DNA from 2 places in the Mesorhizobium sp. LMG17149 genome. Region 1 is predicted to be linked to the other one. Evidence: predicted binding sites of a transcription regulator. Region 1 holds the regulator's gene; the other holds the start of a gene.
What was found. Region 1 encodes LexA, which represses DNA repair genes until DNA is damaged. Its sites were predicted from a motif close to TGTTCNNNNTGTGTTCNG; they were not measured.

Region 1 (11,363 bases):
ATGGTCTCGCCTTCGGTCGGCGCCTTGATACGAATGGCGCCCTTGACGCCTGCGGGCGCCTCAGAGGGGTCGCGGTCGCGCCAGCGGCCGTCATAGCGGGGCGGCAGCCCCTTGGCTCTGGCGGCCTCGCGCATGGCCTCCAGTTCGGCCGGCGTGGCATAGCAATAATAGGCCTTGCCCATGCGCACGAGCTCCTCAGCCACCTCGCGGTGGCGCGGCGCACGCTCGAACTGCGACACCGGCTCGCCGTCCCAGCTCAAGCCAAGCCAGGAAAGCCCGTCGAGGATGGCAGCCGTCGCGGCTTCATTGGAGCGTTCGCGGTCGGTGTCCTCGATGCGCAGCAGCATCGTGCCGCCAGTGTGCTTCGCATACAGCCAGTTGAACAGTGCCGTGCGCGCGCCGCCTATGTGCAGATAGCCGGTGGGCGAAGGGGCAAAACGGGTGACGACCTTGTCGGACATGGAACTCTCGGAAACCATCTGAAGCGGGGTGCGGTTGCGCGGGCTTTCGCGCGCCCGGCGTTCATGTAGCATAGGGTGTCGAGGGCGCAAGGGGCAGACCCGATGGCTGGACGAGGCTGGGGCTCGGATCAGGGCGAGGACGCTGCCATCGGCGTCAGCGAACGGTCCCTGTTTGCGCCTCGGCCAGCCCCATTACCGCCGCCATCGCCCCTTGTGCCGGATCCCGGCAAGGCGCCCTTGCAAGCGGATGTCGCCGCCTCTGTTCCTGTTGCCGAAACCGGCAGGATCGTTCGCGTGCGCCGGCAAATCAGCCTGACATCACTGCCTCGCCTGCGCCACAGCGTGAACACGGCGGCGAGCCTGGAACTCGACCGGGGCGTGGCCTTCCTGCTGGTGCCGGTCTGCCTGGCGATCGGAGCGATCGGCTATTTTTCGCTGACGGCTGAACCCGACTTTGCGAGACCTGTCGCGGTTGTCATCTTGACGGGGATCTGTGCGCTGGTCTCGCGCTCATGGCCAAAGACCCATCTGTGTTTCATGGCGGCGCTTTTGTGCGCCCTAGGACTGCTTGCTGCCAAGGTCGAGACGTGGCGTGCGGGCACACAAATGTTGGGCTCGGAAATCTCGACGCAGGTGACCGGCCGCGTCGTCTCGCTCGACCGGATGGAAACTGGCCGTATCCGGCTGACCATCGACGTGACGTCGACCGCAAGACCGAAACTGCGCTATGCGCCGGAACGGGTGCGGCTTTCGGCACGCAAGATCCCGGCTGACGTGACCGCAGGCTCCCTCATCACTGGATATGCCAAGCTTTTGCCGCCGACTGGGCCGGTGCGGCCGGACAGCTATGATTTCTCCTTCGACAGCTATTTTGCCGGCATCGGCGGCAGCGGGTTCTTTCTCGGCAACCCCAAGCTTGTCGTCAGCGATGATGGCGACATGCCGCTGCCGGCCCGAATTTCCTCTAGCGTGGAAAATGCCCGCGAGGCCATCGCCGACCATATCAGGGCGAGCGTCGGCGGCGCCGAAGGCGAGATCGCCGCGGCGCTGATCGTCGGCGTGCGCGCCGGCATTCCCGATGACATCAATGAGGCGATGCGACGTACCGGCATCTACCACATCATCTCGATTTCGGGACTGCACATGGCGCTGGTCGCAGGCACCATCATGGGCTTGCTGCGCGGCGCCTTCGCCTTGTTTCCCGACTTTTCCGCGCGTCGCCCGGTCAAGAAGTATGCCGCCGTCGCCGCACTGTTCTCGATCGCGGCCTATCTCATCATCTCTGGAGTCGTCGTTGCCGCCGAGCGCAGCTTCATCATGCTGGCGGTGATGCTGATTGCCGTGCTGTTCGATCGAGCAGCACTCACCATGCGCAATCTGGCGATCTCGGCGATCGCCGTCATCGTGGTGTCGCCGCATGAGGTGGTCGGCCCGAGTTTTCAGATGTCGTTCGCCGCGACCGCGGCTCTGGTCGGCGCCTATGCCGGCTGGGCCGATCACCGCGCGGGAAAAGCAAGACCGCCGCCCCCAAAGCGATCCATGCCCGGTTTCCTGACGCGAAAGTTCGTGCTCGCGGCAACCGGCCTTGCCATGACCTCCATCATCGCCGGCAGCGCCACGACGCTGTTTGCCATCTGGCATTTTCAGCGTGTGTCGCCGCTCAGCCTGTTCGCCAATCTGGCGGTTATGCCGATCGTTACCGTCGTCATGTTCCTGGCTGTCGCAAGCGCGCTGCTGATGCCTTTCGGATTGGATTGGCCGGCCCTCTACCTGATGGGCAAGGGTCTGACGGTGATGATCGCCATATCGGGTTGGATCTCCGAACGTTCGCCTGTCGATGGGGTTGGGCTGATTTCGCAGCAATCTGTCCTGCTGGTGACAATTGCCCTGGTCATCGCGACGATGGCGACAACTTGGCTGCGGCTCGCTGCTCTGCCATTCGCGCTGGCAGGCTTGCTGACCGTCTCGGATACGCGCACGCCGGATGTGCTGATCTCGGAAGACGCCCGGCTGGTGGCGTTGCCGATCGGTGGCGGCGAGCTTGCCGTCAGCCGGGAACGGCCGAACGAATTCACCGTCGACAACTGGAAACGCGCCCTGACATCAGAAACCATCGTCGTGCCAGAGGTGTTCGACAAGAGCGATGGGCAATTCGACGTCGCGGACGCCGTTGAGCTACCGCCGGGATCGCCGTTCTATTGCTCCTCAGGCGTTTGCGTGGCCAGGCATATGTCCGGTGCGATCATTGCCTATGTCGAGGACCGCAAGGACACCTGGAAAGCCTGCGGCTTCGCCGAGCTGATCGTCATCAATGACGCCACCGCCTATGACGCCTGTCACAATCCGCTGGTTCTCGTCATCACCAAGCGGCAACTGGCTCGCAAAGGCAGTGCCGCCGTCTTCTTCGATCGCCAATCGGCGACCACGCCGGCGACAATCAGCTTCGCGGTGAACAGCCCATATCGGCCCTGGCACACGCAACGCAAATACTCTCGTGAGGCGAGGGGGCTGGCACCCTTCAAGAAACCCGAGAAGCCAGCGGCCAACCCGCAGCCGCCTCAGTAGCGGCGGATGAGGCCGACGAGCTTGCCTTGCACCTTGACCCTGTCTGGGCCGAAAATACGGGTTTCATAGGCCGGATTGGCGGCTTCGAGCGCAATCGAAGCGCCCTTGCGGCGGAACCGCTTCAGCGTCGCTTCCTCTTCATCGACCAGCGCCACGATGATCTCGCCGGGGTTCGCCGTGTCGGCATTGCGGATGATGACGGTGTCGCCGTCGAAGATACCGGCCTCGATCATCGAGTCGCCCTTGACCTCCAGCGCATAGTGGGCGCCGCCCATGATCATGTCCGGCGGCACGGAGATCGAATGCGTCTGATGCTGGATGGCATCGATCGGCACACCGGCGGCGATACGGCCCATGACCGGGATCGACACGGCGGAGACCGCATCGTCATCATTGCCGGGCGAGGGCATCCGCGAAGGCGCCGGCTTGATCTGCCGGCCAAGGGCACCACCCTGACCGAGACTGCCCTGGATGACGCTTGGCGAAAACTTCTTTGCCGCGTTGAGGCCGGGCGCGATGGAGTCCGGCAATCGCAGCACTTCCAGCGCCCGTGCCCGGTTGGGCAACCGGCGAATAAAGCCGCGCTCCTCAAGTGCGGTGATCAGCCGATGAATCCCGGATTTGGAGGCAAGGTCGAGCGCCTCCTTCATCTCGTCGAAGGATGGCGGAATGCCGCTCTCCTTCAGGCGTTCATGGATGAACATCAGCAGTTCATGTTGCTTGCGTGTCAGCATGGCGGCCCCCAGATTACCTGAAACCAGAATCGAAAAACAAACCCAGAACAAACACTATCTGTTCCAGTTGTGTTCTGCAACCGTTTAAAGTTTAATGAATTTGTTAAGGCTGCTGAAATTATTTGGGCTTGCCAGCGGGTCGCGATCGACAGGCGCCAACCACGGCAATGCGCCTGCTCACATTGAAACCATTATGGTTAATGACCTGTGGCTCATCCTCGACCCAAGGCTTGGCATCATCTGCCGATCGACCTCCACAAGGGACGCTATCAATCTTCGGGACGTTCGTTTGCCGTGAACGAAACGGAGCCAAAACGCCAACGTCTGTTGGCATTTGTGGCTGGAATTCAGCCCTCCGTCATCTGCCGGGCAGTGAGGGCGGCGACGGCAAATCGCGGAGATCGTTGCGTCAGGTAACGGCTTCCTTGACGGCGAAACGCTGGTCCTTCCATGCGCCCGTGCGCAGAATATCCTCCAGCACCTCAACCGCCAGCCACACATCCTTGTAGCCGACATAGAGCGGCGTGAAGCCGAAACGGATGGTCGATGGCGCGCGAAAATCACCGATGACGCCGCGCTCGATCAGCGCCCGCATGATTTGATAGCCGTGATCGTGAAGGAACGACACCTGGCTGCCGCGCCTGGTCGCGTCGCGGGTGGTCTCCAGCGTGAGGCCATAGGCGCCGCACTTTGCTTCGACGAGCTGGATGAACAGTTCCGTCAGCGCGACGCTCTTTTTTCGCAATGCCGCCATGTCGACGTCGTTCCAGATGACAAGCGCGCCTTTGAGCGCCCGCATCGACAGGACAGGCTGGGTGCCGCACAGAAAGCGGCGGATACCGGTGCCGGCAACATACCCCCGTTCGAAGGCAAAGGGCCGCGCATGGCCCCACCAGCCGCTGAGCGGCTGGCTGATATCGCCGTGATGGCGCTGCGCGACATAGATGAAGGCCGGTGCGCCCGGACCGCCGTTGAGGTACTTGTAAGTGCAGCCGATGGCGAAATCGGCATTTGCCTGATCGAGCTCGACGGGCAGGGCGCCGGCGGTGTGGCATAGATCCCAGACGATCAGCGCTCCGGCCGCATGAGCCTTGCGCGTCAGCGCCGCCATGTCGCGCAGTTCACCCGATTTGTAGTTGACGTGGTTGACCAGCACCACCGCGACGTTTTCGTCGATCAGCTCTTCGATGGTGGGCGCGTCGACGCCCGCGAGGCGCAGCAGGACGCCGTCCCGTGTCGAGGCCACGCCTTCGGCGATGTACAGGTCGGTGGGGAAACTGTCACCCTCGGCGACGATGACCGACCGGCCCGGCCGCATCTCCAGCGCCGCATGCAGCACCTTGTAGATGTTGGTCGACGTCGTGTCGCAGACGACGGTCTGGCCGGCCGCGGCTCCAATCAGGCGTCCGAGTTGATCGCCGAGTTCGATCGGCATCTCGAACCATCCGGCCGTATTCCAGGCTCGGATGAGGTCCTGGGCCCATTCCTGGGTTGCCGCCTGCTGCAGCTCGCCGAAAACGGCATGAGACGCTGCCCCCAGTGAATTGCCGTCGAGATAGATCACCCCCTCCGGCAGAATGAAACGGTCGCGCATGGCCCGCAGCGGATCTGTGGCATCCATCGCTTCGACTGCGGCGAGATCAGGAAATCCACTCATGGTCAGTCAGTCCCCGGTTGTTCGCGAAGGGTGTTCCGCCGCCGCGTGTCGCTGTTTTCATTTCGACGATGTCAGAGCCGGGTGCGGACCGTCCACAGTTCCGGGAACAGCACCACCTCGAGCATCTTCTTCAGATACGAAGCACCCGACGTGCCGCCGGTGCCGCGTTTCAGACCGATGATGCGCTCAACCGTGGTGACGTGGTTGAAGCGCCAGCGGCGGAAATAATCCTCGAAGTCGACCAGCTTCTCTGCCAGTTCGTAGAACATCCAGTAGCGCTGCGGATCGCGGTAAATGGTTTGCCAGGCGACCAGCACCTCTTCGTTCTCGGTTCGCGTCTCACGCCAGTCCGTGCGCCTGGCATCGGCACCGATGTCGAATCCGTTGCGCGCAAGCAGCAGCAGCGCTTCGTCGTAGAGCGATGGTTCGGTCAGGATCGCTTCCAGCTTTCCGCTCAGGTCGGGCCGGTGCTTGTGCGGCCCGAGCATGGCCAGGTTGCGGTTGCCGGCCATGAACTCGATGGCGCGATACTGCCAGGACTGGAAACCCGAGGACTGGCCGAGCGCGTCGCGGAACTCGGTGTATTCGCTCGGCGTCATCGTCCGCAGCACATCCCAGGCATTGTTCAGCTGCTCGAAGATCCGCGCAACGCGCGACAGCATCTTGAAGCTCGGCTCGAGCCGGTCGGCGCGGATGGAACGGATCGCGGCGCCGATCTCGTGCAGAGCGAGCTTCATCCAGAGTTCGGAGGTCTGATGCTGGATGATGAACAGCATCTCGTCATGCGCCGATGACAGCGGCGTCTGGGCCTCCAGCACTTTCTCCAGGTGCAGGTAGTCGCTGTAGGACATGCGCTCCTTGAACGACATCTGGGCGCCTTCGGACGCCGGATCGTATGGCTCGCTCAATCGATTTTCTCCGTGCGCAGCCGGAAGCGCTGGATCTTGCCGGTCTGGGTCTTGGGCAGGGCGGCGATGAATTTTACCGATCGCGGATATTTATAGGGCGCGATCATTGCCTTGACATGGTCCTGCAGGCGCTTGGTGGTGAGGGCGTCGGGCGCGACGCCCTGCACCAGCACGACATGCGCCTCGACGATCTGGCCGCGCTCGGCGTCCTCGGCGCCAATGACAGCGCATTCGGCGACATCCGGATGCGACAGAAGTGCGGCCTCGACCTCGGGTCCGGCAATGTTGTAGCCGGCGCTGACGATCATGTCGTCGGAGCGGGCGGCGAAATGGAAGAAGCCGTCCTCGTCCTGCGTGAAGGTATCGCCGGTGAGGTTCCAGCCGTCGCGCACGTATTCCTTCTGCCGGTCATCGGCCATGTAGCGGCAGCCGGTCGGTCCGCGCACCGCAAGCCTGCCGGTCGCGCCGCGTGGCACCTCGCGCATCTCGTCATCGACGACGCGCGCCTCGTAGCCGCCCACCGGCTTTCCGGTCGACGCGGGCTTCATGTCGTCAAAACGGTTGGAGATGAAGATGTGCAGCATCTCGGTGGCTCCGATGCCGTCGAGGATCGGCTTTCCGGTCTTTTGTGTCCACTCTTCGAAAACGGGAGCAGGCAAGGTTTCGCCGGCCGAAACGGCGACGCGCAGCGATGACAGGTCGGCACCTTCATCCATGGCCTTCAGCATGGCGCGGTAGGCAGTCGGCGCGGTGAAAGAGATCGTCGCTTTGTAGGTCTCGATGATGTGGATCATGTTGGGTGGCGTCGCCTGCTCCAGCAGCGTCGCCGCCGCACCGAAGCGCAGCGGGAAGATGGCGAGTCCGCCAAGGCCGAAGGTGAAGGCCAGCGGCGGCGAGCCGACGAAGATGTCGTCCGGCGTCACCTCCAGGATTTCGCGGGCGTAGGCGTCGGCGATGATCAGCAGGTCGCGGTGGAAATGCATCGTCGCCTTCGGAACGCCTGTTGTGCCCGAGGTGAAGCCGAGCAGGGCAACATCGTCGCGGCCGGTGTCGACTGCGGTGAACGTCACCGGCTTGTCGAGAGCGGCACGATCGAGTTCAGCATCATGGTTGGCGGTGCCGTCGAAACCGATGACCTGCTTGAGGAATGCGCTGTCCTTGGCGCAGGCGGTCATCTCGTCCATCAGCCTGGTGTCGCAGAGCGCGACGGTGATCTCGGCCTTGTCGACGATCTTGGCGAGTTCGCCGGCGCGCAGCATCGGCATGGTGTTGACGACGACGGCGCCAACCTTGGTGGCAGCCAGCCAGCAGGCGACCATTGCGGGGTTGTTGGCCGAACGGATCAGCACCCGGTTGCCGGGCTCGACCCCATAATTCTCGACCAGCGCGTGGGCCAGCCTGTTCGTCCAGTCGGACAGTTCCTTGTAGGTGCGGCGGCGGCCATTGCCGATCAGCGCGGTGTGGTCGCCCAGGCCTTTCTCGACCAGCCTGTCGGTCAGTTCGACACCGGCGTTGAGGCGTTCGGGATAGTCGAAGCCGTCGAGCAGGATTTCAGGCCATTGCTCCGGCGGCGGCAGGTGATCGCGCGTGAACGTGTCGATATGCGCTGAAGGCCCAAGCATGTCGCCGCTCTCCTGTCTGCTGGACGGCCAGTGCGCGAGGCGCCTGACCAGTGATCTGAAGGTCCTGCTTTTTTTGAGGAGGCTTCGTGCCGCAAGTCGCGCCTTGCTCGACGCCACCCGAACGGGGTGACCATTTGCAGGCTTCGGGCAGCACAGCAGACCTCCCATTGTCGGCTGTTCGTGCGGGCAGGATCGCACCAGTCGAAATTTGTTTCAAGCCTAAAATGTTTTTGCCCTAGAGCATTGACGCATGGCGTGGCGGTGGCCATTGCTAGCGGAACAGCGATGCCGTTTTTGGGGAAGGGCGCAGATGTTCGAACGTCACATCGTCGATTGGGATGATGCCTATGCCAACGGTGCGAATATCGCCGGCAGCGACCGATGGCCGGCCGCGTGGGTGGAGCCTGCGCAAGCGTTTCGTGACGCACTCTCGGCGCAGGGCCGGGCACGGCTCGACATCACCTATGGCGATGGGCGACGCAATCGGCTCGATCTCTTCCTCCCCAGCGCCACGCCCAAAGGGTTGGTGGTGTTCATCCATGGCGGTTACTGGAAGGCGTTCGACAAGAGTTTCTGGTCGCATCTCGCCAATGGTGCGGTCAGCAGCGGCTTTGCCGTGGCGATGCCGTCCTACACGCTGTGCCCGGACTTACGCATCGCCGGCATCGTCCAGGAGATCGGCGTGGCGATCGGCAAGGCGGCGGCAATGGTCGACGGGCCGCTGATGCTGACCGGACATTCGGCCGGCGGCCATCTTGCCAGCCGGATGGTGACGACAACCACGCCTCTGGCGGACGATGTGGCGCGGCGCGTGCGCCATGTCGTTTCGATTTCGGGTGTCCACGATCTGCGTCCGATCATGCGCACCGAGATGAACGCGACTCTGGCCATCGACGAAGATGAGGCGCTGGCTGAAAGCCCGGCGCTGCTGCGGCCCATGGATGGTGCCCGCATCACCTGTTGGGCCGGTGGCGGCGAGCGCGCCGAATTCCTGCGCCAGAATGCGCTGCTTGCCAACATCTGGACCGGCCTCGGCGCCACCACCGGCACCGTGGTCGAGCCTGACCGGCATCATTTCAGCATTGTCGACGGCCTTGCCGATCCGGCGCATCCGCTGAGCCGCGCCTTGATATCGGAATAGCGCCGACGTCATTTTCTGTTTGTTATTAATGGTTTGTTCTGCGCTGCTTCAGCGCAGCATCAGTACGCTGCAAGCCTCGCCAGCAGCTGCTGCGGGGGCAAACGGCGCCCGCACGATCAGCCCGTTGGCGTCAGCCAGCATTCTCAGCATCGAGGAATCCTGGATACCGAACGGCGTCGCCACCAGCGCGCCATCATCTTCCCTGACCACCGCCCGCACATAGTCCTGGCGCAGATCATTGGCCGGCATGGCGGCACCCAACCGTGCCGGACGTATGTCCTGGCGATGATTGCGGCCGCCGAGCCGCGCCAGCAGCGGCTTCAGGAACAATTGCGAGCAGACCAGGCTTGCCACCGGATTGCCGGGCAGGCCGATGCACCTGATATCGCCGAGGCGGCCGAACATCAGCGGCTTGCCAGGACGCATGGCGATCTTCCAGAAGCCGAGCGTCATGCCTTCGCCGGTCAGCACGTCGTGGATCAGGTCGTGATCGCCGACCGAGGCGCCACCAAGCGTCACGATGACATCCGCACCGGCCGCGACCGCTTTTTGCACCAGTTCGGCGATAGCCTCCTTGCGATCGGCGGCAATGCCGAGATCGAGCGCGCGGGCGCCGACCGAGTGTGCGGTGGCGGCGACGCCATAGGCATTCGATGAAATGATCTGGTCCGGCCCGAGATCGCTGCCGGGCGGCAGCAATTCGTCGCCGGTGGCGATGATGGCGACCAGCGGCCGCTTCACCACGCTGACCCGAGGATGGTTGGCTGATGCCACCAACGACAGCGCCGCCGGGTCGAGCAAGCGACCTTTTTCCAGCAGCATGTCGCCTGTTGAAAAATCGAGCCCGATGCGGCGGATATTGCGCCATTGCGCCGTTGGCTCGGTCACTTCGATTTCGCCGCCGCCGAGGTCGCGGACATTCTCCTGGATGACGATGGTGTCGGCGCCTTCGGGCAGCGGCGCGCCGGTGAAGATGCGCACGGCCTGCGTCTGGCCGACCGTGCCGTCGAAGCCACGCCCAGCCGGCGCCATGCCGATCACCGACAGCCTGGATGGGACCGACGTGACGTCGGCGGCGCGCGCTGCATAGCCGTCCATGGCGGAAGCATTGAAAGGCGGCTGGGTGCGAAGTGCTACGACCGGTTCCGCCAGAACACGATCCACAGCCTCGAACAGGGGAACGCTTTCGCCGGCTAGAGGCGCCGCGCCATCAAGCAGGAGTTCAAGCGCCTCCGCGATAGGAACCAGCGCCATCAGGCGCTCGCCTTGTAGTCACCCGACTTGCCACCGGTCTTTTCGACCAGGCGGATGCCGGTGATGACCATGGCGCGGTCTACTGCTTTGGCCATGTCGTAGATGGTCAGGCAGGCGACCGAGGCAGCCGTCAGCGCTTCCATCTCGACACCCGTCTTGCCGGTGACGCGCGCCAGTGCGGTGACCTTCAGGCCCGGCAAAGCATGGTCGGGCTCGATGTCGACGGAAACCTTGGTCAAAAGCAGCGGGTGGCAGAGCGGGATCAGTTCATGCGTCTTCTTCGCCGCCATGATACCGGCGATGCGCGCAGTCCCGAGCACATCGCCCTTCTTGGCGTTGCCGGCGAGGATCATCTTCAGCGTCTCGGGCTGCATCGCGACAAAGCCTTCGGCGATCGCCGTGCGCGTTGTTTCGTCCTTGTCGCCGACGTCGACCATGTTGGCCTCGCCCTGCGCGCCGAGATGGGTAAGGCCCGATACCATCGTCAGATGGCCTCGGCCAAAGCCTTGCCTGTCAGAAGCAGGCGCGTCGCCGCGGTGACGTCCTGTTGCCGCATCAGGCTCTCGCCGACAAGAAAAGTGCCGATGTCGCTCTTTTGCAGCCTGAGGCAGTCGTCATGCGAGAAAATACCGCTCTCGCTGACCAGCAAGCGGTCGGCCGGAACCATCGTCGCCAGCCGCATGGAAGTGTCGAGGCTGGTCTCGAATGTGCGCAGATTGCGGTTGTTGATGCCGATCAGCCGCGACGACAGTTTTAGCGCGCGCTGCGTCTCGGTCTCGTCGTGCACTTCGACCAGTGCATCCATGCCGAGTTCGAAGGCCGTCGCCTCGAGCTCGCTGGCCAGGACGTCGTCGACACTGGCCATGATGATCAGGATGGCATCCGCGCCCCAGGCGCGGGCTTCGTAGACCTGATACGGATCGAACAGGAAATCCTTGCGCAGCGCCGGCAGCGCGACGGCGGCTCGCGCCCAGGTGAGAAATTCGGGCGCACCCTGGAAGGACGGTGCATCGGTCAGCAC
Region 2 (11,363 bases), on a different contig from region 1:
CGACGAAGGCGGCGGTGCCGAGCACCACGAGGATCGCAACGACAATCAGGGCTGGGCCAAAACGGTCCCACAGCTTCTGCGCCTGTTCGCGACGGATCTCGTCATTGACTTCACGGATAAAACTGTCGTCGGACATCAAATCAAACCATTCCTGCCCCGTCGGGCCTTTGTCAGCCCGCGTTTTAGCGAAATTTTGCCGGCATGGAAGGGGTTCAACCGGAAAATCGCCTATTGTCCGGGGCAAACGGATGTTTGCCCCGGACAGGCAGCCGAAAAGGCCAATCGCACCCACGCCACATTTAGGCGATAGCCGGCTTGCAGACATTCCCCGAGTGAAGATCAGATTGCCTATGCTTCGTCCGTTCCGCGTTGTTGCGTTTTCGCTTGCGGCACTCGCCGCTGCCGGTGGGGCTTTGGCCGATCCACCGGCGCCGGCAAAGCCGAAACAGGTCGTCATCATCTCGTTCGACAGTGCCCGCGACATTTCGCAGTGGAAACGCAGCCGGGCACTGGCTGAGCGCACCGGCGCGCACTTCACCTATTTTCTCTCCTGCGTCTTCCTGCTGTCGACGGAGACACGCAAGGAATACACCGCACCGGGCAAAGGCGCCGGCAAATCCAACATCGGCTTTGCCGCCTCGAAGCAGGAAGTCAGCGAGCGGCTCGAACAGATCGGGCTTGCCGCGCATGAAGGCCACGATATCGCCAGCCATGGCTGTGGCCATTTCGACGGCAAGGACTGGAGCAAGGCCGACTGGCTGAAAGAGTTCAGTTCGTTCGAGCACATTCTCGAGAACGCCTATGCGATCAACGGCATTGCACCCGAACCACAGGGCTGGCGCGATTTCGCGCGGCATGCGGTGGTCGGCTTTCGCGCGCCGTATCTGTCGACCGGCAAGGCGCTCTATGAAGCGCTGCCGGCGGCCGGCTATCAATTCGACGCCAGCGGCGTCTCGCAAGGCCCTGCCCGACCGACTGCCAGCAACGGCATCATGCACTTTTCACTGCCGCAGATTCCGGAAGGACCGAAGTCGCGGCCGGTGATCGCCATGGACTACAATCTCTATGTCAGACATTCCGGCGGCTTCGAGCGGCCAAGCCAGGCGGACGAGTTCGCGAACCGGACCTATGCTGCCTTCCGCGCCGCCTTCGACAAGCAGTATGCGGGAAAACGCATTCCGCTGGAGCTCGGCTTCCACTTCGCGCTGATGAATGACGGCGCCTACTGGAACGCGCTTGAGCGCTTTGCCGGCGAGGTCTGCGTCAAAGCCGATGTCGAATGCATCAGTTTTCGCGATTATGTTTCGCGACAGGACGCTGGCCAAAGGCAGATCTCGGTCGGCGGCTGAGCCGCCAACCCGGTTCGATTTCCAAAGCCTCGGTTTTTAGGCTGGGTCCTCGGCGCTCTGTCTTGCCAGATAGCGCTGGTCGATTTCAGGCAATGGCTCGCCTTGCAGCGTCGCTTCGAAGGCACGCAGGCGCTTGTGGACAGATTGCAGCTCGACGATGGTCGACCAGGAGGAGAGCAGAAACTGCAGCGAACCGGTCACTCTGCCAAACGCGTTCGGTATCTGATTGAGGACGCCAAGTGTTATCCTGTGCGCCACGATCGATGGCCCCATGACAAAGAATGCGAAGATATTGTCGGCTTGTAAGTAAGTGTAACGAACTACATTGAAATAGATGTAATGGAAATAAAGCCTGAAGTAATTTCGGCGAACGTTGTTGAACAGCTCCGCTGTCGTAAATGGCTGAGCACGGTCAGCGTGATCCTCTCCATAGACCAGCTCCTTACGATAAGCTGCCTCGACGCGCTGATTGCGGAACTGGAGGCCGGGTAGTTTCAGACCGGCGATCATTACTGAAATGGTTCCGAACACACACCAGGCGATCGCGGCAACCACAAGGGGATGAGGGATAGCACCGATTATCGGCAATTCACTGATATGGTCCTCAAGTCTGATCAACACCGGAAGGAACGCGATCAACGTCATGATCGACTGCACGAAGCTGGTGCCGAGATCCTCCATGATTTGAGCGAAGCGCATCGTATCTTCCTGAACGCGCTGAGAGGCGCCCTCGATGTGGCGCAGTTTGTTCCAGTTCGTCATGAAGTGATCGTTCATCGCCATCCGCCAACGGAAGATCCAATGGCTGACGATAAAGGCATTGACCACGCTGACATTCATACCGACCAGCGCCAACCACGCGAATGTGGCCAGCCGGGCGAAAAACTCGGCATTGGTCGATTCGATCGTTTTGGAAATCAGGCCCTGAATGTAGTCGAAGAACGGACCGTACCAGTCGTTAACGGCGACGCTAATCTGCACGTTGAAATAGATCAGAAAGAGGATCAAGGCGGCTACAAGAATGGACCAGTTCTGCCAGGGGTGCGGCGCATAAAGGCGCCAGAACGCGTAGAAGATCCCAACGCAGATAGTGAAATAGATATAGAACCAGAGGAATGGCTTCGAGACGAGGACGGCGATGCCGACGACTGGCGGCGCACCGGCCACTGCGGGCGGCAATCCGAAAACCGCCCCCAATTGTTCACCACCGAAAAACCAGAACAGGATTGCCGCAAGGCTCCAGAGGGCGGCCGAAGAGAAGAAGAGCTTCGGCTGCGGGAAAAAGGATACGAACACTGTGGCGAATTCCTCGATCTAGGCGCAAATCAGCTGACGGCAGCGGGCATAAAGTCACACATTAGTAGGAAAGAAAATGCCCGTGCCCGATGCCCGGCACAGCAAGCCCACAATCATGGCGATTTTGGCGCAGCCGACCATGTGATGGCGCCGGAGACGACCAGCACGATTGCGGCGGTGATCGAGGCGAGGAAGAAATCGCCGGACATTTGCGCCAGAAATCCGGCCGCGACCGGCCCGATGATCTGGCCAAGGCCGAACGCAGCCGTCATCAGGGCAAAGATCCGGCGCGGCGCGCTTGGCGCCTGCTGCCGGGCGGCCTGCAGGCCAAAGGCGGTGATGGCAATGAAGGTGCCGCCGAGCAGCACGCCGGCAAGCAGCGGCCCGGTGGCGCCGCCGATGGCGACGCTCGCGGTGACGCCGGCAACTTCGATGAAGCACGCCAGCGCATAGGCGGCATAGAGGCCGGTCCGCGCCGCGATCTTCTGCCAGAACCAGACCGAGGGAAAGCCCGCAAGACCGGCGACCATCCACACAATGGCCTCGAAGACGCGGCTGCCGCCGCCTTGCCGGACGATGGCGACCAGGAATGTCGCCGTCACCACATAGCCAAAGCCGAACAGGCCGTAGGCGATGATGACCTTGACCAACGACCGGTCCATCCGCAGTGCCGGCTCGCGGGGGACTTCGCCGTTGCCGAGCGGACCCTCATTGACCAACAGAGCCACGAGGACGAAACCGCAGGCCGAAATCGCCGCCGACCATAGCCAGCCTGCCGCCCAGCCCGAATGCTCGGCGACCAGCACCGCCATCATCGCCGCCGATGCCGCTATGCCGAGCCCGACGCCGCCGAAATGCCAGGCCTGCAGGTCGTTGCGACCGGCAGCCGCGATATGGCTGAACACGATGCTGGCCATGAACACCATGACGAAGGCGCTGGCCAGACCGGCCAGAAAGCGGATGGCGAGAAAGGCCGCCATCGCTTCGGTCAGCCCCATCAGCGCGGCAAGGACCGCACTGGCGCCAAGCCCCGCCAGCATCAGCAGGCGCTCGCGCCCATGCGCCCAGCCGCCCGCCGCCGCCAACGCGCCGACGAGGTAGCCGAGATAGTTGGCCGAGGCGATCCAGCCGGCATCGGCCGGCGACAGATGCAGTTCCTGCATCATGCCGGGCAGGATCGGCGTGTAGACGAAACGGCCGATGCCCATGGCAATCGCCATGGCAATCATGCCGGCGAAGGCGAAACGCAGCGCTGTCGAGGTGGCCGATGTCATTGCACTGCACAATAAGTGCAGGGATCGCTGAAACAATCGCCATCTGTTGGGCCAGTGCGTACGCGGGACGTGCTCGCCTCGACTTCCTATGTCGGAACGCTTGGCGCCTGCTCAGCAGCGACCGCCGGCGCGCAATGAACCCCTCTCGTGCACCGTCCGCCGTGCCGTCAGCCTGAACGGCACATCGCCCAGTTCGCGCTCCGACATGGTGTTCAGCACCGGATGCGAAAGCGGATCGATCAGCCATCTCTGCGCCTCGCCGTCCGGGCGCGGCTCATACGGCCTGCTCGCAGTGAAAAAGACCTTCAGCGACGACGACAAAATCCCTAACATTTCCGGCTCCACAGGTCTGTCTCTCCCGACAAAATCTGCCGTTTCGATATGCCTATCAATTGAGATTTCAGCCGGATCAGTTTAGAAAAACTCAATGGCCATGCTCAACCGCGTCCATCTCAACGGCCTCCGCGCCGTCGAAACCGTTGCCCGTCTCGGATCGCTGGCGGCGGCGGCCGGTGAGCTCAACGTTTCCGTCAGCGCCGTCAGCCAGCAGATCAGCCGTACCGAAAAACAGCTCGGCCAGGCGCTGTTCGAGCGAACGGCGAGCGGTCTGGTGCTGACCGAATTCGGCGCCGTCTTCGCGGCCCGCCTCGGTGCTGGATTTCGTGAGCTTTCCCAGGCCGTGGCCCTGGCCGACGAGGCTACGCAATGCACATTGGTGGTTTCGGTGGCGCCGGCCTTTGCCTCGAAGTGGCTGTTGCCCAGGCTATCTCGCCACTTCGACCGGCATCCCAACGTGCTGCTGCGCATCGACGCTTCGGTGCGGCTGGCCAATCTCGATCACTCGGACATCGACATCGCCATCCGGCTTGGCGACGGCAAATGGCCTGGCGGGCGGGCGGAACTGCTCTTGGCGCAGGAGGTCTTCCCGGTCTGCGCGCCGGCGATCGCCCAAAAACTGAAGTCGATCGAGGACCTTGCCCAGACCTGCGCGATCACCGACGAGCGGGCGATGATCAACTGGGAAAGCTGGTTCGAGACGGCCGGTGTTCCACCTGTCACCTTCCTGAAAGGTGCGAGTTTCACCGACCCGATGCTGTGCCTGGAATCGGCGATTGCCGGTCATGGCGTGATGCTGGGCTGGCAACTGCTCGCCGCCGACGCGCTGGCCGACGGGCGGCTGGTGGCGCCTTTCGGAATCCGCGCCCAGAGCGGGCTCGGCTATTGGCTGGTGACCTCCAGCACCAAGGCGGAAAGCCGTAAGGTCCGTGATTTCAAGGTCTGGATCAGGGAAGAGATCGAGGCAACCATGGCGCGGTTCGGGTCCGTAAACCCAGAACCCGCCGGCGCGATCGCGGTGGAAAGGACGGAGGCACCGAGCTATGTAGGGTCGGACATCAAACTACGACAGGCAGGATCATGACCACACATTCGCGCGGCGTTTCCGCATTGATCGACCCGGTGAAGCTCGACAGGCTGGCGGAAGTCGCCATCAAGGCCGGACTGCAATTGCAGCCGGGGCAGGATCTGGTGCTGACGTCGTCCATCGCGGCACTGCCGCTGACCAGGCGGATCGTCGAGCATGCCTACAAGGCCGGCGCCGGGCTGGTGACGCCGATCTTCAACGATGATGAGATGACGCTGGCCCGCTACCGCTTCGGTGCCGATGCGAGCTTCGACCGCGCCGCCGGCTGGCTCTATGAAGGCATGGCGAAGGCCTTTTCCAACAATGCGGCCAGGCTTGCCGTGCGCGGCGAGGATCCGTCGCTGCTCTCCGCACAGGATCCGGCGAAAGTGGCGCGCGCCAACAAGGCGAATTCGATGGCCTACCAGCCGGCGCTGGAAAAGATCACCGGCTTCGACATCAACTGGAACATCGTCGCCTATCCGGACCTCGCCTGGGCCAAACAGGTCTTCCCCGGCGATGCCGACGATGTCGCGGTCGTGAAGCTCGCCGATGCCATCTTCGCCGCTTCGCGGGTCGATGTTGAGGACCCGATCGGCAATTGGAAGGCGCACAACGCGGCGCTTCGCAGCCGCACCGAATGGCTCAATGGCCATAATTTCCACGCGCTGCATTTCACCGGACCGGGCACCGACCTGACCGTTGGGCTGGCGGACGGCCATGAATGGATGGGCGGCGCCTCGACCGCCAAGAACGGCATCACCTGCAATCCCAACATCCCGACCGAGGAGGTCTTCACCACGCCGCATGCAAGGCGGGTCGAGGGTCATGTCTCCTCGACCAAGCCGCTGTCCTACCAGGGCACGCTGATCGACGACATTTCGGTGCGTTTCGAAGAAGGCAGGATCGTCGAGGCCAAGGCATCGAAGGGCGAGGATGTGCTGAAGAAGGTGCTCGATACAGATGAGGGCGCGCGCCGCCTCGGCGAAGTGGCGCTGGTGCCGCATTCCTCGCCGATCTCGGCAAGCGGGCTGTTGTTCTTCAACACGCTGTTCGACGAGAACGCCGCCTGCCATATCGCGCTCGGCCAGTGCTATTCGAAGTGCTTCGTCGACGGCGCCTCGCTCAGCCAGGACGAGATCGCGGCGCGCGGCGGCAACAAGAGCTTCATCCACATCGACTGGATGATCGGCTCGGATAAGATCGACATCGACGGTGTCCACAAGGACGGCGCCCGCGTGCCCGTCATGCGCAAGGGCGAATGGGCTTGACCGTACGGAGGGTGCGATGGCCTTCGACCTGGCGGTCAAGCGTATCTACGAGCCACCCGCGCCCGATGACGGGCAGCGGGTTCTGGTCGACCGCATCTGGCCGCGCGGCGTCAGCAAGGAAGACGCCGCGCTGACGCTGTGGTTGAAGGACATCGCACCGAGCGACGAGCTGCGAAAGTGGTTCGGCCATGCGCCGGCGCGCTGGCCGGAGTTTCAGGAGCGGTATCGTGCTGAGCTGGACGGGAACGGCGAGGCGGTGAGTGAATTGCGAGGCTTGATCAGCCACGGCAAGGTGACGCTGCTCTATGGCGCGCATGATGAAGCACATAACAATGCGGTCGCGCTGGCGGGGTATCTCAGCGCAAGCGCTCACAATTAGCCATCGTTAGCCAGACCTTCGTCATCCTCGGGCTTGACCCGAGGATCCATGCCGCGACCTCAGTCGAAAGGCGCAGCGGAGCAGAATCTGCACCGTTGCAACACGGATAGATCACGGCATGGATCCTATGGTCTGCGCTGCGTCGCTCCGCTCCTTGCTTCGCCATAGGATGACGAAGTGAGGTGTATGCGCTGCCCTACTTCACCACCGCCTCATAAACATCAGCCTTGAACCCCACCAGAATCCGATCCCCAACCTCCAGCACCGGTCGCTTGATCACGGTCGGCTTGGCCAGCATCAGCGCCTTGGCCTTCTTTTCGTCGAGGCTCTGCTTGTCGTTGTCCGGCAGCTCGCGAAACGTGGTGCTACCCCTGTTGAGCAGCTTTTCCCAGCCGACCTTGCCCGCCCAGCCATCCATCCGCTTCGCGTCCAGTCCCTCTGCCCTGAAATCGTGAAACCTGTAGGCCACGTCATGGCCTTCCAGCCAGAGGCGCGCCTTCCTGACCGTGTCGCAGGTGGTGATGCCGTACATGGTGATCGTCAAAACAGTGACCTTCCGATTTCGAATCTGACCGCAGATTAAGGACGCTCTGCGCGCTTTGCCAGCGCTCCCCGGCATGCCTTCGGTTTTGCCCTTGCCAACACTAAGGAATTTCCCTAAGTATTTTGACAGCGCCTCAGGACCAACCAATGACAAGCCTTCAGACCACAACTCCGAGCCCTCCGCCGATCGACGGCATCTTTCGCGCACTGTCCGATCCGACGCGGCGACGCGTGGTGGAGCGGCTGAACCGCAGCCCTGCCTCGGTCAGCGAGCTTGCCCAACCGTTCGACATGGCCCTGCCCTCCTTCATCGAACATCTCAAAATCCTCGAAGGTTGCGGGCTGGTGCGCTCGCAAAAGACCGGCCGGGTCAGGACCTATCAACTGGCGCCCGAGCCGCTGAAGCTTGCCGAAAACTGGCTGGCCGAACAGCGCACGCTGTGGGAGCGCCGCCTCGACCAGTTCGACGCCTATGTGATGACCCTCAAGGAGACAGAAAAATGATCTATCCCCTCAAGCCGGATCCCAGACTGGACCTCGTGCTGGAGCGCGTCATCGATGCGCCGCGCGAATTGCTGTGGCGCGCCTTGACGACGCCGGAGCACGTCAAGCAATGGTTCACGCCGAAGCCTTGGATGATCACCGACTGCGAGATAGACCTCAGGCCGGGCGGGCTGTTCCGCACGCGCATGCAGTCGCCCGACGGAACCGAGGTCAACGACCGCCATTGCTGCTATCTCGAAATCGTGCCGAACGAGCGGCTGGTGTGGACGGATGCATTGTTGCCGGGTTACCGGCCGTCAGGGGAACCCTTCATCACCGCTGTTATCTCCTTGCAGCCGGACGGCAAGGGCACGCGCTACACCGCCACCGCCATCCATCGCGACGAGGCGACCCGCAACAACCATGAGGAGATGGGTTTCTTCAACGGCTGGGGCACGGCGGCCGATCAGCTTGCGCAGTACGTGAAGACGATCTGATCTTCCCACATGACGGCCAGGACGTTGTCTTGGCCGTCATGCTTGTTTTCAACCCGGGAGCGAAGAGAGCAGTCTCCCGGTGGCATTTCCGCCTCAATAATAGAAGCGCTCTTCGGTGATCTTGCCGTTCTTGACTGTGTAGAGGCCAACTTCATCCATGGTGACGCGCTCGCCGGTGGCCTTGGGCGTGATGTCGAACTTGAAGCGCACCGCGAACTGGTCTCCGTTGACATAGGGGCCCTCGACCGAGCCGCCATGCACTTCGTTGTTCTCCTGCCACCACTGGCCCTTCTGCTTGAGAGCCTCCTTGCCATGGGAGATGGCCATCGGCCCCGCCATGGCTTCGAGACTGACGATATCATCGGCATTGTACTTCTCGGCAGCAGCTTCGTTATCGCCCTGCTTGAGCAGTTCGGTGAAATCTTTGGCAATTTCCGCGATGGTCATTTGTGTTCCTCCTGTCAGACGCACTGCAAATGGGGAACAGCTTGCTGGCCTGCCACCATTGCCGGCACTACAGCTGACAAGCCGTGTCAGGACGATTGATATAGCGGCTGTATGACGACGATTTCTCACATGCCGGCTAGGGAATCGTCCTGACCGGTCAATTGCCAGGTCGCCGGACATTTGTATTCACCCTGGTGGCTACGGATCAGCGAAAAACTCCGCACTGTCCAGGATATCGGCTCAACGATCCGTTCCCGCACTTTTGGAACGCCCCTCCTGTCGCGAAGCAGCGTGACATGTGGCTCCAGCGAGGTCGTGATGAATGGCTTTAGCGGGCTGTCGTCAATTACGGCAGAGAGCTTGCGCCAGAAGGCTTGCAAAGTCGGCGAATGGTCGCTGCTGCGAAGCACCAGCGCCCCGCCGCCGAAAGCCGACAGGCGGTCGAAGCAAACATCGAATGGTGTGGCTTGCATCAGCAAGCCGACATGGCGGGCGATCTCCACCACACGCTTCTGTTTGCCGTCGCCAAGGCCGATCAGGGATATGTGCATTTGATCGGTTGGCGTCAGCCATCCCCGCAATCTCAGTTCCTGATTGTAGTGCTCAGCCCTGCGCCGCAGCATGGCATTGACCGGGTCTTCAACGAGAAATCCGTAAAACAGATGCGGCTCCCGGATCGGGCTCTGTCCTTCAAATCGGAAAAAGGTCTGACCGTTCTTCGCGGTTCCGTATGAAAATTTCCCACTCACAACCGATCTCGTCCGGCAGATTGTATCAAGCCGAGAAGCTTAGAACAAAAAGGGAACGAATCAAGTGAAAACAAAACCGGCGCTAATGGTTTCCGCATCAGCGCCCGCAAGCTTAACGGCGGAGCAAGCATTTTCGAGCAGGGGCCGAACCCTACGATCCGTAGCCGATGATGCCCTGACCTCCCGAAAATCGTGGATCGACCAGTCGACATACCCCCGGCCGTTGACCGACGGCTTGTAGCCACCGCGCGGCGTGTGCTCCGGTTATTTAACGTCGACAAAATTAGCTTGGTAGCACCGGGCAGTTGGCACCACGGCGCAGGCTGATATGCGCCACGTCTCCGACGCTGAATTGGGAACCCTCGGCCTGGCGCGGCGCATCGATGACAACAGGCGCGCCCTGCCCGAGTTCGGCATGAAGGCGCAGCGTGCGACCGTGAAAGACGACGCTGTTGACGCGCGCCGGCGCGGTGCCGGGCGCGGCCTCGGTCATCGCCAGCAAATCCTCCGGACGCACGCCGATGGTGCGGGTGGCGCCCTCGGCAGGTGCCTCGCTAGTTTCAGAAATAGCCTCCAGCGGCAGGGCGCCGGCGGCGAAGCGCAGGCGATCGCCGTCTCGGCCGACGAAGCGCGATTGCAGGAGATTCATGGTGCCGATGAAGCTCGCCACAAACTTCGTGGCGGGCCGGTCGTAAAGGGTGGCCGGCGGCGCGATCTGCTCGATGCGGCCCTTGTTCATGACGACGATGCGGTCGGAGATCGACAGCGCTTCGGTCTGGTCGTGGGTGACCATGACGAAGGTGGTGCCGAGCCGCGACTGCAGCCGCTTCAGTTCAACCTGCATCTGTTCGCGCAGATGCGCATCGAGCGCCGACAGCGGCTCGTCGAGCAGCAGCACGCGTGGTTCGCAGACGATGGCACGCGCCAGCGCGACGCGCTGGCGCTGGCCGCCCGACAGTTCGGAGACGCGGGCGCCAAGCTTGTCGGCGAGACCGACCATGTCGAGTGCTTCGCCGGTGCGCTTTGCCTGTTCGGTTCCAGACAGTTTGCGCAGTGACAGACCGAAGCCGACATTTTCGGCGACATTCATGTGCGGGAACAGCGCATAATCCTGGAACACGGTGTTGACCGGCCGGTCGAAGGGCCGAAGGGCCGTGATATCGCGACCATCGAGCAACACCTTGCCGCTCGACGGGCTTTCGAAACCGGCGATGACGCGCAGGCTGGTGGTCTTGCCGCAACCCGACGGCCCGAGCAGCGTGACAAACTCGCCGCTGATAATGTCGAGGTCGACGGCGTCGAGCCCGACGATGCCGCCAGGAAAAATCTTCGAGACCGCCTGCAGCCGCACAAGTGGATCAGGCGCCATCGCGAACCTCGGACGGCTTCGTGGTGTTGACCCAGAGGATCTGGCAACGCTCGGCGCCCGGATTGCGGAAGGCATGCAAAAGCGTGCTCTTGAACGCAAAACTGTCGCCGGCCTTCAGCACGTAATTTGTCGAATCCACCACCAGTTCGACCTCGCCGGCCAGCACGAAGCCGAATTCGTGGCCGGCATGGGCATAGGCCTCGGCCGTGCCGCCGCTGGCTTCCACCGTCACCAGCATGCCGGTCAGCGTCGCGCCCGGGGGCGACAGCAGCGCCTTGGCAATGCCTTCCGATTTCACCGGGAT

Region 2: a site for LexA is predicted at 9,731-9,748, ahead of NP945_RS06010 (2'-5' RNA ligase family protein). Genes of this name have one in related genera too.

The regions. Positions count from the first base shown of each region.
Region 1 is NZ_JANIFL010000004.1:445,474-456,836, reverse strand. It holds gene gltX (glutamate--tRNA ligase) at 1-461, opposite strand, end outside; gene NP945_RS11445 (ComEC/Rec2 family competence protein) at 564-3,026, shown strand; gene lexA (transcriptional repressor LexA) at 3,020-3,760, opposite strand; gene kynU (kynureninase) at 4,170-5,417, opposite strand; gene kynA (tryptophan 2,3-dioxygenase) at 5,489-6,325, opposite strand; gene NP945_RS11425 (AMP-binding protein) at 6,322-7,947, opposite strand; gene NP945_RS11420 (alpha/beta hydrolase) at 8,258-9,088, shown strand; gene glp (gephyrin-like molybdotransferase Glp) at 9,137-10,342, opposite strand; gene moaC (cyclic pyranopterin monophosphate synthase MoaC) at 10,342-10,824, opposite strand; gene trpC (indole-3-glycerol phosphate synthase TrpC) at 10,827-11,363, opposite strand, start outside.
Region 2 is NZ_JANIFL010000002.1:550,996-562,358, forward strand. It holds gene NP945_RS05950 (tetratricopeptide repeat protein) at 1-136, opposite strand, end outside; gene NP945_RS05955 (polysaccharide deacetylase) at 351-1,349, shown strand; gene sbmA (peptide antibiotic transporter SbmA) at 1,386-2,645, opposite strand; gene NP945_RS05965 (YbfB/YjiJ family MFS transporter) at 2,759-3,919, opposite strand; gene NP945_RS05970 (hypothetical protein) at 4,031-4,252, opposite strand; gene NP945_RS05975 (LysR substrate-binding domain-containing protein) at 4,347-5,339, shown strand; gene NP945_RS05980 (aminopeptidase) at 5,336-6,592, shown strand; gene NP945_RS05985 (DUF488 domain-containing protein) at 6,609-6,971, shown strand; gene NP945_RS05990 (ArsC family reductase) at 7,168-7,503, opposite strand; gene NP945_RS05995 (helix-turn-helix transcriptional regulator) at 7,662-8,018, shown strand; gene NP945_RS06000 (SRPBCC family protein) at 8,015-8,494, shown strand; gene NP945_RS06005 (nuclear transport factor 2 family protein) at 8,588-8,941, opposite strand; gene NP945_RS06010 (2'-5' RNA ligase family protein) at 9,067-9,690, opposite strand; gene NP945_RS06015 (ABC transporter ATP-binding protein) at 9,974-11,059, opposite strand; gene NP945_RS06020 (cupin domain-containing protein) at 11,049-11,363, opposite strand, start outside.